4 regions of the Pseudoalteromonas fenneropenaei genome follow, and region 1 is predicted to be linked to each of the others. Evidence: predicted binding sites of a transcription regulator. Region 1 holds the regulator's gene; each other region holds the start of a gene.
The links. Region 1 encodes LexA, which represses DNA repair genes until DNA is damaged. Its sites were predicted from a motif close to TACTGTATNNNNATACAGTA; they were not measured.
Positions count from the first base shown of each region.

Region 1 (3,133 bases):
TTAAAGCCACTGGGCGCATGATGGGCATGATCATGCTCATGCGGATTGACGATGCTGCTCATTGCCCTTCCTCCTTCGTTGCGTCCAATCGAGCCTGAACTTGACTAGGTTGTACTACTTCACCCGTATCATTGCCCCAGCTATTACGTTTGTAGGTGACGACCCCTGCGATATCTTTAATTGACAGTTGCTTTGCAAAGGCCTGCATTGCAGTGCCAGGACGACCATGCAGGATCACGTCAATGTGGTCATTAATTGGGCCAAGCACGACTGCGTTGCCTTTTAAAGCTGGGAATACGCCAGGCAACCCCATACCTGTTGGCTGGTGACAAGCTGCGCAGTAAGCCATGTAGGCTTTTTCACCAACTGCCATCAGCTCTTCTTTCGATAACGTTTGGTCTAGTAATGCTGCACTTTCAGCAGCAGCTCGTTGTTTAGCTGCTTTAGCATCGGCAAGCCAAGTCGCAAATTCGTCTGGTGATTTCGCTTCAACCACAACGGGCATAAAGCCATGGTCCTTGCCACATAGTTCAGCACATTGACCTCGGTAAATACCAGCCTCATTAACACGTGTCCAAGCCTCGTTGATAAAGCCTGGATTGGCGTCTTTTTTCACCGCAAAATCAGGTACCCACCAAGAGTGGATAACGTCATCTGAGGTCATTAAAAACCGCACTTTCGCGCCAGTAGGAATAACGAGCGGTTTATCCACTTCCAACAAATAGTTTTCACCCTTTGCTTGCAGGTTATCTATCTGCTCTTTGGGTGTAGATAGTACGGAGTAAAAATCGACTCCCTCGCCCATATATTCGTAATGCCATTTCCACTGCGAACCGGTAACTTTGATGGTGAGATCCGCTTTGCTGGTATCCTCCATAGCGATCAAGGTTTTGGTCGCAGGTATTGCCATGACGATTAAGATTAAAAAAGGAATCGCAGTCCAAAGAATTTCAACTTTGGTGCTTTCATGGAATTGCGCAGGAGTTGCCCCTTTTGCTTTTCTATGATGGATAAGTGCCCAAAACATTGCAGCAAACACCACAACGCCTATAACACAACAAATCAGGAAGATTGTCATATGCAAGTCATAAACTTGTTGACTGATGTCGGTGACACCCTGCCGCATGTTGTACGCACTATCGGCACTGGCCAATGTGGGTAACAGTACGGCAAACCAACCCACTGCAAATCGATACGCTCTCATTTGACGTCTCCTTGAAATCTCCCTCGATAAGCGCATAAAAGGAGATCGTTATTCTTATTGGATGACTGTCATAGCATGCGACACTTTGTCGCATGCCAACTGCACGACACTTAACCAATTAGTCAACTTTTGACCAATCTGCAAGTTTTCCTGCCTTTTCTTCGACGAAATGTGATAAGCGGTGAAAAAAGAGAAGCTTAGATACCGAGGCGACTAAGTTGGAAAAACAAAAAAGCCCAGCAACTCACGCTGCTGGGCTTATAAAATAAGCATTTTAAGGCAATATCAGTGAATTACATCCATTGATTATTTCTTATTACACCGACCGCCAAACCTTCGATTGAGAAAGGCTCTTGTTCCAAATCCACTACAATCGGCTCGAACTCAGTATTTTCAGCATGTAAAAAGACTTTTTTACCAACCTTTTCAAAGCGTTTCACTGTGACATCTTCATCGACACGAGCGACAACCACCTGACCATTCTGTGCGACTTGGGTGCGATGTACCGCCAGTAGGTCGCCGTCCAAAATACCAATATCTTTCATGCTCATACCGTGAACCCTTAAGAGGTAATCAGCGCTCGGTTTAAACATGTGACCATCAACCTGACAATGGCTTTCAATATGCTGCTGCGCCAAAATAGGCTCACCAGCAGCGACACGACCAATCAAAGGCAATCCCAGCTGCTCAGGTTCATCTTCCTCGACCAAACGAATACCACGGCTAGCGCCCGGCACCATTTCAATTACGCCTTTTTTGGCTAATGCTTTAAGGTGTTCCTCAGCTGCATTGGCACTTTTAAAACCAAGAGCTTCTGCGATTTCCGCACGCGTGGGAGGCATTCCGGTATCCCGAATAAAGACTTTGATGAGTTCGAATATTTGCTCTTGGCGTTTGGTTAATGGTCGCATATCACTGGTTTTCCATACAGTACAATTACCTGTGAGTATATACAGTTATTTCAAAAGCGCAAATTTAAACGTTGTGGCGATTTTTATTCCAGTTATAGCTTGTGGCTGAGTGGAGAAAGGTCTTCAAAGCGTGCCTTAGCACGCTTTTGCCTAGAATATCATTTCGGGGACATGGCTGGGTACGACTAAACGTCCAGCTGTTTTTTGCTGGATTTCTGTAACACTGACGCCAGGCGCTCGTTCTAAAAGGTGAAATGCCCCCTCTCTTATTTCAAGCAGTGCTAAATCTGTGATCACTTTATTGATGCACGACTTGCCCGTTAGAGGTAAGGAGCACTGCGCCAATAGTTTTGACTCGCCATGTTTACTCGCATGAGTCATAGTGCAAATAATATTTTTCGCACCAGCGACTAAATCCATCGCGCCTCCCATGCCTTTTACTAACTTGCCCGGAATGGTCCAGCTGGCTATGTTGCCTTGTTGATCGACTTCAAAAGCCCCGAGCACAGTTAAATCAACATGACCACCCCGGATCATGGCAAAGCTCTCTGCCGAACTGAAAATAGCCGCGCCCTGTACCGCAGTTACGGTCTCTTTGCCGGCATTAATCATATCGGCATCAACAGCGGCTTCATCAGGATACGGCCCCATGCCAAGTAAGCCGTTTTCCGATTGCAGCATCACGGCAATGCCTGTGGGCACGTAATTCGCAACCAATGTCGGGATGCCAATGCCTAAATTCACGTAATAGCCATCTTGCAACTCTTTTGCAACTCGCATTGCCATTTGTTCTCGTGTTAATGCCATTAGTTACCCCTTGTCATGCGTTTTTCGATCCGTTTTTCGAATTGCCCCAACACCACTCGGTCAACATAAATACCTGGAGTATGGACCTCACTGGGGGCAAGCTCTCCTGGCTCAACAATCATTTCCGCTTCTACCACCGTCACTTTGCCAGCAGTGGCCGCCATAGGGTTAAAGTTCATTGCGGTATGACGATAAACACAATTGCCAAACC
Region 1 is NZ_JBHRSD010000048.1:55,951-59,083, forward strand. It holds gene ctaD (cytochrome c oxidase subunit I) at 1-62, opposite strand, end outside; gene coxB (cytochrome c oxidase subunit II) at 59-1,204, opposite strand; gene lexA (transcriptional repressor LexA) at 1,498-2,115, opposite strand; gene ACFOEE_RS20330 (3-oxoacid CoA-transferase subunit B) at 2,266-2,922, opposite strand; gene ACFOEE_RS20335 (CoA transferase subunit A) at 2,922-3,133, opposite strand, start outside.

Region 2 (3,133 bases), on a different contig from region 1:
GTACTATCAGCGGATAATGCGCGTCCTAAACGTGGCATATGACCTTGGCTATCAGCAAGGCCGGCCTTTTGCGACACAGCCACCAAAGTGCCCGAGGTATCAAACAAATCGACAAATAAAAACGCAAACACCACACTCAACATTGAAATCTCAAAGGCTGCGGCTATATCCATTTGCATAAAAGTAGGGGCAATCGACGGTGGCATTGCAAAAAAGCCATGGTAGTCCACTAAGCCCAGTCCCCAAGCAATCGCTGTCACGAGAAAAATGCTGATCAGTACACCACTTTTCACATCGCGGAACATCAAACCTGCAATGACAAAAAAGCTGATTATCGCAAGTAATGGACCTGCTTCAGTGATGTTCCCCAACTGCACAAACGTTGCTGGACTTGAAACAATAATGCCGGCATTTTTTAGCGCGATTAATGCCAAAAATGCGCCAATCCCAGTCGCAATAGCCTGTTTTAGTACTAGCGGAATGGCTTGAATCACCCATTCACGGACTTTAAAAAGACTTAATACCAAGAACAAGCAGCCAGATAGGAATACTGCCCCCAAAGCCGCTTGCCAAGTATGACCCATACCGAGTACCACACCATAAGTGAAAAACGCATTGAGACCCATACCTGGTGCCAACGCTAATGGATAATTTGCCCAAAACCCCATAATGAAACAACCAATGGCTGCAGCCAAGCAAGTTGCAACAAAAGCGGCACCATGATCCATTCCTGCTTCAGCTAACATCGCAGGATTCACAAATACGATGTAAACCATAGTGACAAAAGTCGTTAAACCAGCAATCACTTCACGTTTAGGAGTCGACCCTTGCGCTGTGATAGAGAAAATTCGTTCGAGCATAGGAGTTTGCGTTAAAAAGTGGAACAAGTGCTTGGATTTTAACACGAATCGCAATATAAAGAGGACAAAATAAGCAGTTTTCGACTAAACTAAGGCAACAAACCGTTGTTGAGTAGCACCATGGCACAGAATCCTTTCCAGCAAAATGATAGCGTCGATTTAGAGCAACAATTAAATAATGTCCTCACTTTCGTTGTTGGTGGCGTTGTTGAAGGAGCTAACGAAACACAATTCAACCCAGATGATGCTTTGCAAAAAGGCCTACTCTACCTCAAAGATCAGGATTTTCCGTTAGCCGCGAAATGGCTACGTAATGCCGCTTTAGATGGCGATAGTAAAGCGCAGTTTTATATGGGTTTACTCTTTATGAAAGGCCAAGGTGTACCACAAAGCGTGTACCACGCTGCAGCTTGGTTGTCGCTGGCTAAAAGCCAAGGTTTTAGTACGGCTACACCGGTACTGGATGATATTCGTAAATACCTAACTACACGCCGTTTTAAAGAAGCAGAATGTTACGCCGCCACCTTATATGAACAAATTCATCAACTGCATTACTTTCAGCAAGTAAAGAAATAGATTAATACTATCAAATGGTTAACTTTAACCTCGACGGAAAAGGCAAAAAATCGCTCAAAAAATAGAAAATTTAGCTTGCCAGTGATTACTGTATGAACTACTGTATATGAATACTGTATATAAACCCAGTGAGTAGAACATGCTGCAATCAATTTCTGTAACACGTATTAAAAGCTATAACGCCGCATCAGAACCTGTGGTGCAGGTTATTCATACTGAAGACGAAATTTCTGCTAGTTTAGAGTTGTTAAAAGTGCTGCATAGCTGCAACCAAAAACAAGGTTGGACTTTGCTTATCGCCCCAGACAACGTACCAAACAAAGCCATGTTGCAGTCATGCTCGATTGATTCCAGCAAATTACTGGTGATCCGACAAAAGCATTTGGTAAACTTACCTTATGTACTTAACTCAGCGTTGCACAATGGTAATTTCGCAGCTGTGATCACTTGGACTGATATTGTTTCACCAAGCCAGTTAGATGCCCTTGCGCTTACGACTCAGTCTAAAGCTCAGCTCTATTGCTTTACACGGACTCGACATACAGCAACGCCTGACTCCTTACTGATGTGTTAATATGACTTGTTACTGTGGTAACGACCTCAGCTATGCAAATTGCTGTGAGCCGTTTCATCTTTATCACCAAACTCCAGCGCAGGCACTGCAATTAATGCGCTCTCGGTATAGCGCTTATGTGCTAAAAAATGCTGCTTATATTCTTGATACCTATGGTATTGAGGAGCAAAAAGAGCATACCGAAGCGGATATTTTAGCGTTTGCCAACGCAGTTGAATTTATCCGTTTGCAAATTGTTACTGCGGACCAACCCGATGTGGTTGAGTTTAAAGCGTTTTATTTAGCTGAAAATAAACTGGGTGTGGTACACGAGCGTTCAACTTTTGCCTTGGAAGGCACGCGTTGGAAGTACATAACTGGTGAATTGTTTGCACATCCTGAACAAAAAGTATCTCGAAATGACCCTTGCCCTTGCTTAAGTGGTAAAAAATTTAAACAATGCCATTTGCGCTAAATCTAAGACGTTATTTTTTATTTATTGCTATGCGGTTGTTGTCATCTGCTTGTATAAGCTGATTTGAGCCGCGAGTTGTCAATAGGTCACGTCAAAGCGTGTTTTTATTGATTGGGCCGAGTGCTTAATTGAGGTTTTTACAATGTGCATGCAGCAACACAAGAGTATTGTGCTGAGTAAACGCTGCTCTTTCTCAATATATCAAGACTGCTTCGCAGCAAGATGAATTAATACTCGGTCTATTTGAAGCCAGAGCGATATTGGCTCAGTTTACTCGCCTCAATCACTTAGCAAACCTATGCTCATGGTGAGTCACTTATTTGCCACCAAACTTCAAGTAGTTTGGCTATATATTTAGGCAGACACCTGCAACATGCTTTGCGGTTTTCCAGAGGCGAGTTGATCATAAAACGCGGCCGCATCAATTGGCAGCTCGTTTGCCAATTGCTTAATGCCCTGCAATTTACGTCTTACCGCTGGCTCACAGTTATCAACGATATGCAACGGAATATGTTTTTTATCGTTACGTATGGTTAAAGGCTCTGGTTGTAAGCAATCTTTTAAACGAAATGCCGCCATACCAAAATTTTGCACCACAAAAGCATCTTCCTCTGCAACTAACATGTCAAAGGTTTCTGGGGCTAACGCGCGTTGCGGACCAATTTGTAA
Region 2 is NZ_JBHRSD010000011.1:386,193-389,325, forward strand. It holds gene ACFOEE_RS07495 (NCS2 family permease) at 1-860, opposite strand, end outside; gene ACFOEE_RS07500 (tetratricopeptide repeat protein) at 981-1,436, shown strand; gene ACFOEE_RS07505 (SulA-like leucine-rich domain-containing protein) at 1,576-2,010, shown strand; gene ACFOEE_RS07510 (YchJ family protein) at 2,012-2,464, shown strand; gene ACFOEE_RS07515 (VC2046/SO_2500 family protein) at 2,819-3,133, opposite strand, start outside.
Region 2: the regulator LexA is predicted to act here: its motif matches at 1,535-1,554, upstream of ACFOEE_RS07505 (SulA-like leucine-rich domain-containing protein).

Region 3 (3,133 bases), on a different contig from region 1:
CACCAGGTGGTACAGGTGCACTGCGTGTTGCAGCTGAATTTATTAAGCGTTGTAATACTGACGCAACTGTGTGGGTAACAACACCGACTTGGGCAAACCATATCAGCTTATTTGAAGCTGCGGGTTTAACAGTCAAAGAATACCCATACTATGACTATGAAAACAAAAATCTACGTTTTGACGACATGATAGCGACGCTTAAAACCGTGCCAAAAGGTGACATCGTTTTACTCCACGCATGCTGTCATAACCCAAGTGGTATGGATTTAAACGCAGAGCAATGGCAAGTTGTTGCTGAGCTCGCCAAAGAAGTTGGTTTTACGCCATTGATTGATATCGCGTACCAAGGTTTTGGTAGTGGTTTGGATGTTGATGCTGCGGGTCTGCGCTTATTAGCTGCAACGGTTGAAGAGTTGATCATCTGTTCTTCATGCTCTAAAAACTTTGGTTTGTACCGTGAGCGCGTTGGTGCGTGTACTGTGATTGCTAAAGATGCAGCACAAGCTGATGTGTCAAACTCAGTCATGTTAAGCGTGGTACGTAGTATTTACTCAATGCCGCCAGCGCATGGCGCGGACATTGTTGCTACTATCTTAGGTAGCACTGAGCTTACGCAAGAATGGCACCAAGAGCTAGACGAAATGCGTGGTCGCATCAATGAGTACCGTGGGTTAATTAAAACTCGCCTAGCACAAGCCGGCGTGGCACAAGATTTCTCATTTATCGAGCGTCAACACGGAATGTTCTCGTTCCTTGGTATTAATAAAGCGCAAATTGAGCGCCTGCGTGACGAATATGCCATTTATATGGTTGGTTCAAGCCGCGTGAATATTGCGGGCATTAACCATAACAATATTGATTACTTCGTCAAAGCTATGGTTGAAGTATTGAAATAATCTCGATACGTCATCTTGTCAGCTGATGTAGTTTCTCTACATCAGCTGCTCTTTATAAGAAGTCCGCCTCAAAAGTTCCTCTTGACGAATCCGTCAATAAAATGACCTAGCTTGTTTTCATTGAACAGAATTGGTTAGTTTTCCCAGCTCAGTAACTCTCATCGTAATCTGTATCCCCAAGCCATATAAATTTTTATGCAATTGAAACTTAGCAATATTTAATGATGCAGAGCGATAAACACGTGTGATTCGGCAATAACGATTGAATGTTGGAAGTGTGTAATCTTCAGGCTAAATTTCATGAAGTGGCCGATTTGCAACAGCGTGTTGAGAAGTTGAGGAAAATAAACAACGCTCCAACTTGGCCGCGCTTAAGCGCAGCCAATAACGTAGTAACTATATCCCAAGTATATCGCTAGGTGTGATTAGCCCGCTTGTTTGCTAATGTCGGCGACTTTTGCAAGTTTTGGCGACTTTTTCTCCACTGGGGCAGTGCCTTTTAATACTGCTGCAAAGTCGTCCTTTTGCTTGGCCATTTCCAGTGCCAGCGACTCTATTTGCTGTTCACTTAAAGGCACATCGACTTTGCCGAGCATCACCTCAAGTGCTTCTGCGATGTCTAACATTTTGTCGTATGCATCAGCCTCTTTTTTACTGGTAAAGGTCATACGCTCGACTCCGTTTCTTTCGACAACATATTTTATTACGACAGCCATTATAGTCCTCACTGGGTACTGTTTTTATATACAGTAATGTTAATCTGCTCAATTTGCAAGTAGGGTTGTAAAAATTTCATGTTAATTTCCCATGACAGTGATTTGACTATCAGGACGGATCTGCTTTGCTTAAATGGAGCTGACTACGGAGTAAAGCTCATGTCTTTTAACAAGGAGGATCTATATGAAACCTATACAAACTATTATCGTTGCGGCTTTTTTTGCGTTAGGCTCGCAGGCTGCAGTTGCGAATAAACCCACCACAGAAAATACCGCGATAAATAGTGGCTCAGTGTCGGAAAAAATAGCTACACAGCTTATCAATATTAACACCGCCAGTGTTGAAGACCTAGCGTCATTGCCTGGCATAGGTAAGCGTAAAGCAGAGGCCATTATCGCTTACCGTGAACAACAAGGAGAGTTTAAGTCAGTGGAAGAATTAACCCAAGTTAAAGGTATAGGCGAAAAACTGGTAGCGAAATTAAAGGATAGAATAGCGTTATAGAAGCTGCCAAACAACAAAGGGCCAACCGGCCCTTTGTTGTTAAGTGAAGAACTAAATGACATTAGCTTTTTGTGCTATACCATTCAGCTAACTTGACCATTCTTAAAATTTTCAATAGCGCTGCCGAAATGCGGTTTGGCAAACTGAATTTCGATAGGCACAGTAAGTAATGGGTAAATTAATCCTGCAACGAGCAGGATAGGTAATAAAATCCAGCCCTGAAAGTAAGCCAGCGAAATAAATACGGGTGTCAACAGTAATAGTTTTAATACTCGCATGATGATCTTTTGCTGCACGCTCAATTGCGACAGTGCAATCGACAAGATGGCTTGTCGCTCGGTGTGTTTAAAGTCACTGAGTACAGCAATTTTACTTAAGCGTAGTGCCATAGTTTATTTTTTCTTCCAAACGATGAGGTGACACAGTATCACTAGGATAAATGCGATGCTATAGAGTGCAAAAATCACTTCCATCCAACCTGGCATAGAAAGGCCAGCAAACATCCAGTCGATATTACCACAGTCACCGGTGGCGGCAAAAAAGTGCGGTAGCCATTCATGTAACGGCATGAAACTTGGAAAATTAGGATAAATATCACAGGTAAATGCAAAAGGATCTGTAGTAGTTTGCATTGCGATGTGCTCGCGTGCTAACAAGAATCCCCAAATACTCGCGACGCCCCAAGTCGCAAAGCCTAGTAAGCGTGACCAAAGTGCACTTGGGTTGATGGCCCCAAACAAACCTGCAAATAATACTCCAAGTACCGCCGTACGTTGGTAAATACACATAATGCAGGGTTCTAGTCCCATTTGATATTGAAAATACAACGCAATACATTCGAGCAAAAAAGCCGATAGCGCCAGCAATAGCCAGCTAGTGCGATTAAAAGCCAATTGGCCAATCCAGTTCATAGGTAACCCTCTCTTTTTAGCTTATTATGAGTGAAGGCACAGAAATAAGGCAACCCAATTCGATGGAACTCAGGTACAACATGGGTATTGCAAAAAAACCAATAA
Region 3 is NZ_JBHRSD010000011.1:406,664-409,796, reverse strand. It holds gene ACFOEE_RS07630 (amino acid aminotransferase) at 1-896, shown strand, start outside; gene ACFOEE_RS07625 (YebG family protein) at 1,322-1,612, opposite strand; gene ACFOEE_RS07620 (ComEA family DNA-binding protein) at 1,797-2,117, shown strand; gene ACFOEE_RS07615 (DUF6170 family protein) at 2,201-2,506, opposite strand; gene dsbB (disulfide bond formation protein DsbB) at 2,510-3,028, opposite strand.
Region 3: the regulator LexA is predicted to act here: its motif matches at 1,629-1,648, upstream of ACFOEE_RS07625 (YebG family protein).

Region 4 (3,133 bases), on a different contig from region 1:
GGCCGTAACGGCAGCGCTGTAGGGTGGTAATTACCTCGTTGTAATGGGCGACACCACTGGGAAGCCAGTTCAGGACGTGGATCAGGCTGAATACTCACACCTTGAACAGCCCCCCGCCCCAGCTTAGCTTCTAAAATAGAAAGCAGCGCTTGCTCACTTAAAGCCCCGACTGCATTACTGAATAGGTCTTGCTCTGCATTGTGGTGCGTACGGCTTTGTAGCACCTTTAAGCTCACCGCTTGTATCGGCGCACTCAAACGCAACTGACTTAGTCGCAGTGAACATAAGCGTAACCATGCAGCACTGCGGTACTCACCTTCTGCGGCGCCAACCATAAAGGTGATGGCGTCACTATCGCGTAAGGTTAAGGTGATCTCAATTTCATACGCCAGCAAGTTACGTAAACGCAAAAAGCGCGCTTGTTGCTCTAATAAAAGACTCAGCGGCCGCTCTAGCCACGCGAGGTTCTCCAGCTCAAATAGCAAAGCTAAATGACTATTAAACTGCTCTGGCGGCTGATAAAACTCAAGCTTTACCGGCGCTTCTCCCAACAACTGCGCTATCCGCTGCACTAAGCTGAGATCAAAGCGGCGCGCTAGCTCTGCTCGCGGCAAGGCAAATAATTGCGCTACCGTCTGCACCCCCAAGCGCATCAGTTGCTCCTGCTGTAACACCGGCAACGCTAGGCTGTGTAAAGGCTGCGCGGCAAGCTGTGCTTGTAACTGTTTAGCATCATCGCTTAGCACGGTAATCCCATTACGCGCCAACACTTGTGCTGCCAGAGGGGAATAGCCTGTTGCTGCGGTGTAAGACACACCAAACAGCGCTAGTTGCTCACGCAGCACTTGCCAATAATGCTGCAAGTTACCGTACAAGTTCAGCATTGGTGTCACACGTAGCGCAATGCCGGTGCCCTCACATAGGCTTAAATCGGCACTAAATTGATATAACCACTGGGCAATTTCTTGTAACTTATGCAACGTGAGCGTTTCATCATACGCCACCACCTGTAATTGTGGACATAAGGCCGCCGCCGCGCCTAACCCCATATCAAGCTCGACCCCTTGAGTTTTGGCAACTTGGTTACACTGCACAATCCGGTTTTTTTGCCCTGCTACTATCACCACAGCTTGCTCTGCATGGCACGCTTTTGCAGATGCTGTGTCGGCAAGTTTATCTGGGGCTGTCAGCCCAGTTAGCAAAGTATCTAATTGCAAAGCGGGAAAATGTAAATAAAGCCACAACGCCATTGCCAACTCCGCTTTAAGCTTGCCGTGGCATGCCAGCTAAGGGCAAAACTTGAGCCTCAGGCAGCGCCACGGGCAGGATAAGATCAGGCCAGCTTTCGTGAAAAGCGATGCGAAACGGCGCGCCAGCCCAGCCCCCTTTACGTTTTAAAATTTGCACTTTTAAGCCTTCAGCATCTGGCTCTAAAGCCAAACTCAATGACAACGGCAAACCACTATTTTGCAATTGCGGCGCGCGCACTAACCACACTTGCGTTTGCCCTTCTTGTGCGGCCAGTTGTAAGCGTTTAACTTGATGAATTGCCAATGCTTGATGCCACAGCAACACGCTACAACACACACCACTTTTGGCACACCATTCTGCCGTCCATAACGCTTCTTGCGCTGAGCGCTCTGCAATGACCCAAAGCCGCTCTACTGCTACCCCTGCGGCTTGCCAATATAAAGCATTCACTTGTGCTGGCGGGTTTATCAATACCACCAAACGCGTCTCACTACTTAGGCTTGGCAACAACAATCGCAGCTCACCTATCCCCACAGGTGTGCGCAAGTCCATCACGCCACATTGCGGAAACCCCCCTTGCAATTGCGCATCTAATTCGGCAAAGCCACTGCTGCGTACATTGCCAGCAACTAGCCCGCGTTTGCCCTGCCACACCAGTTGGCGATGCGTTAATAAATCAATGAGCTTATTCATAACAACACACTTACTGTATATATGTACAGTATATTTCAGTTGGGAATTTCTGCAAGTGCTATCACCGTTGGCAGCTTGGCAATGGCCATTAAACGAGGTGCAATAAATTGATTTAAAAAGACTTTGGCTGTAAAACAAAACGGCGCAAGTAACGCGCAAAAAGGCCCAGATATTATTACTACAACGCGTGCTGGCTAAGCGCCTTTACCAGCCTCATGTTCATTGACCAATTCAAGGTATTTGGATTCAATGAACTGCTTTTCCTTACTGAGGTGTTTGAGTGCATGCTGGGTTTGCGCCAGTTCTTTTTTTATTTCGGTCAGTTGGGTTTGATTCACTGTGGTGTCTTTTTGCACCATTAGCTGTTCCAAAGCCTGATTTTGTTCTTCAATTTGGCGCCGATAAGACTGCAACGTTTGCAGCATTTCTTGCTTTTCCTGCTCAAAAGTCATTTCTAACTTTTGCATCGCCATTGGACTTTGCCCAGACTGCAATTGCGCCGACAGCTGCTGGTTTTGCTGCAATAACTCTTCACGCTCTTTTTGCAAAGACTCAACCGTATCGTATTGCTCGTATAACTTACGGCGCGCTACTTTCAGCTTTTCTAGGCTCTTATCTAAATCGCCTTTGAGTTTGCGCACCAAAGCATGAGCGCGCGCCAGTTTTTTATTGAGCTCATCTATATCATTTTGCTGTTGTGGTGATACCTGATTTTTGCTGCTGTGCCGCAGCTCAGCCAGTTGTGTTTCAAGGCTCAGCTGTATTTTAGCCAACTCACTAATGGTGTCGCTGTGTGATTTTACATAGTTAAGCGCGTTATCTACTGACTCGCGGCACATCGTCAGCATGGCGTTATCTTGCCCGTCATGAGTTCGCCGACTAGTTTGAATAAACATGCGTAACTCTTTTAATATCAACAATAAAATAAGGAACCACGCTGCTAAAATAAGCAATCCCAACTGACCAGCCAAGGCATCTAAAATTCGGCTCGACAGGCTTTCTTGCCACATAAAATCACCACTATTTTTATTCAGATATCATGAGTTTAGTTTTCCTCACAAAATATGCCTATACTAAATTGGTACTTGTTGTAAGGAGCCTATGTGAAGATCCTCATCGTTGATGACAGTTTGGCAACACTTGAAATCGTCCGCCGTGGTTTAGAAAAGTTTGGTTACCGCAGGCTTGT
Region 4 is NZ_JBHRSD010000029.1:146,771-149,903, reverse strand. It holds gene ACFOEE_RS15880 (Y-family DNA polymerase) at 1-1,250, opposite strand, end outside; gene imuA (translesion DNA synthesis-associated protein ImuA) at 1,264-1,944, opposite strand; gene ACFOEE_RS15870 (chromosome partitioning protein ParA) at 2,139-2,954, opposite strand; gene ACFOEE_RS15865 (response regulator) at 3,048-3,133, shown strand, end outside.
Region 4: the regulator LexA is predicted to act here: its motif matches at 1,956-1,975, upstream of imuA (translesion DNA synthesis-associated protein ImuA).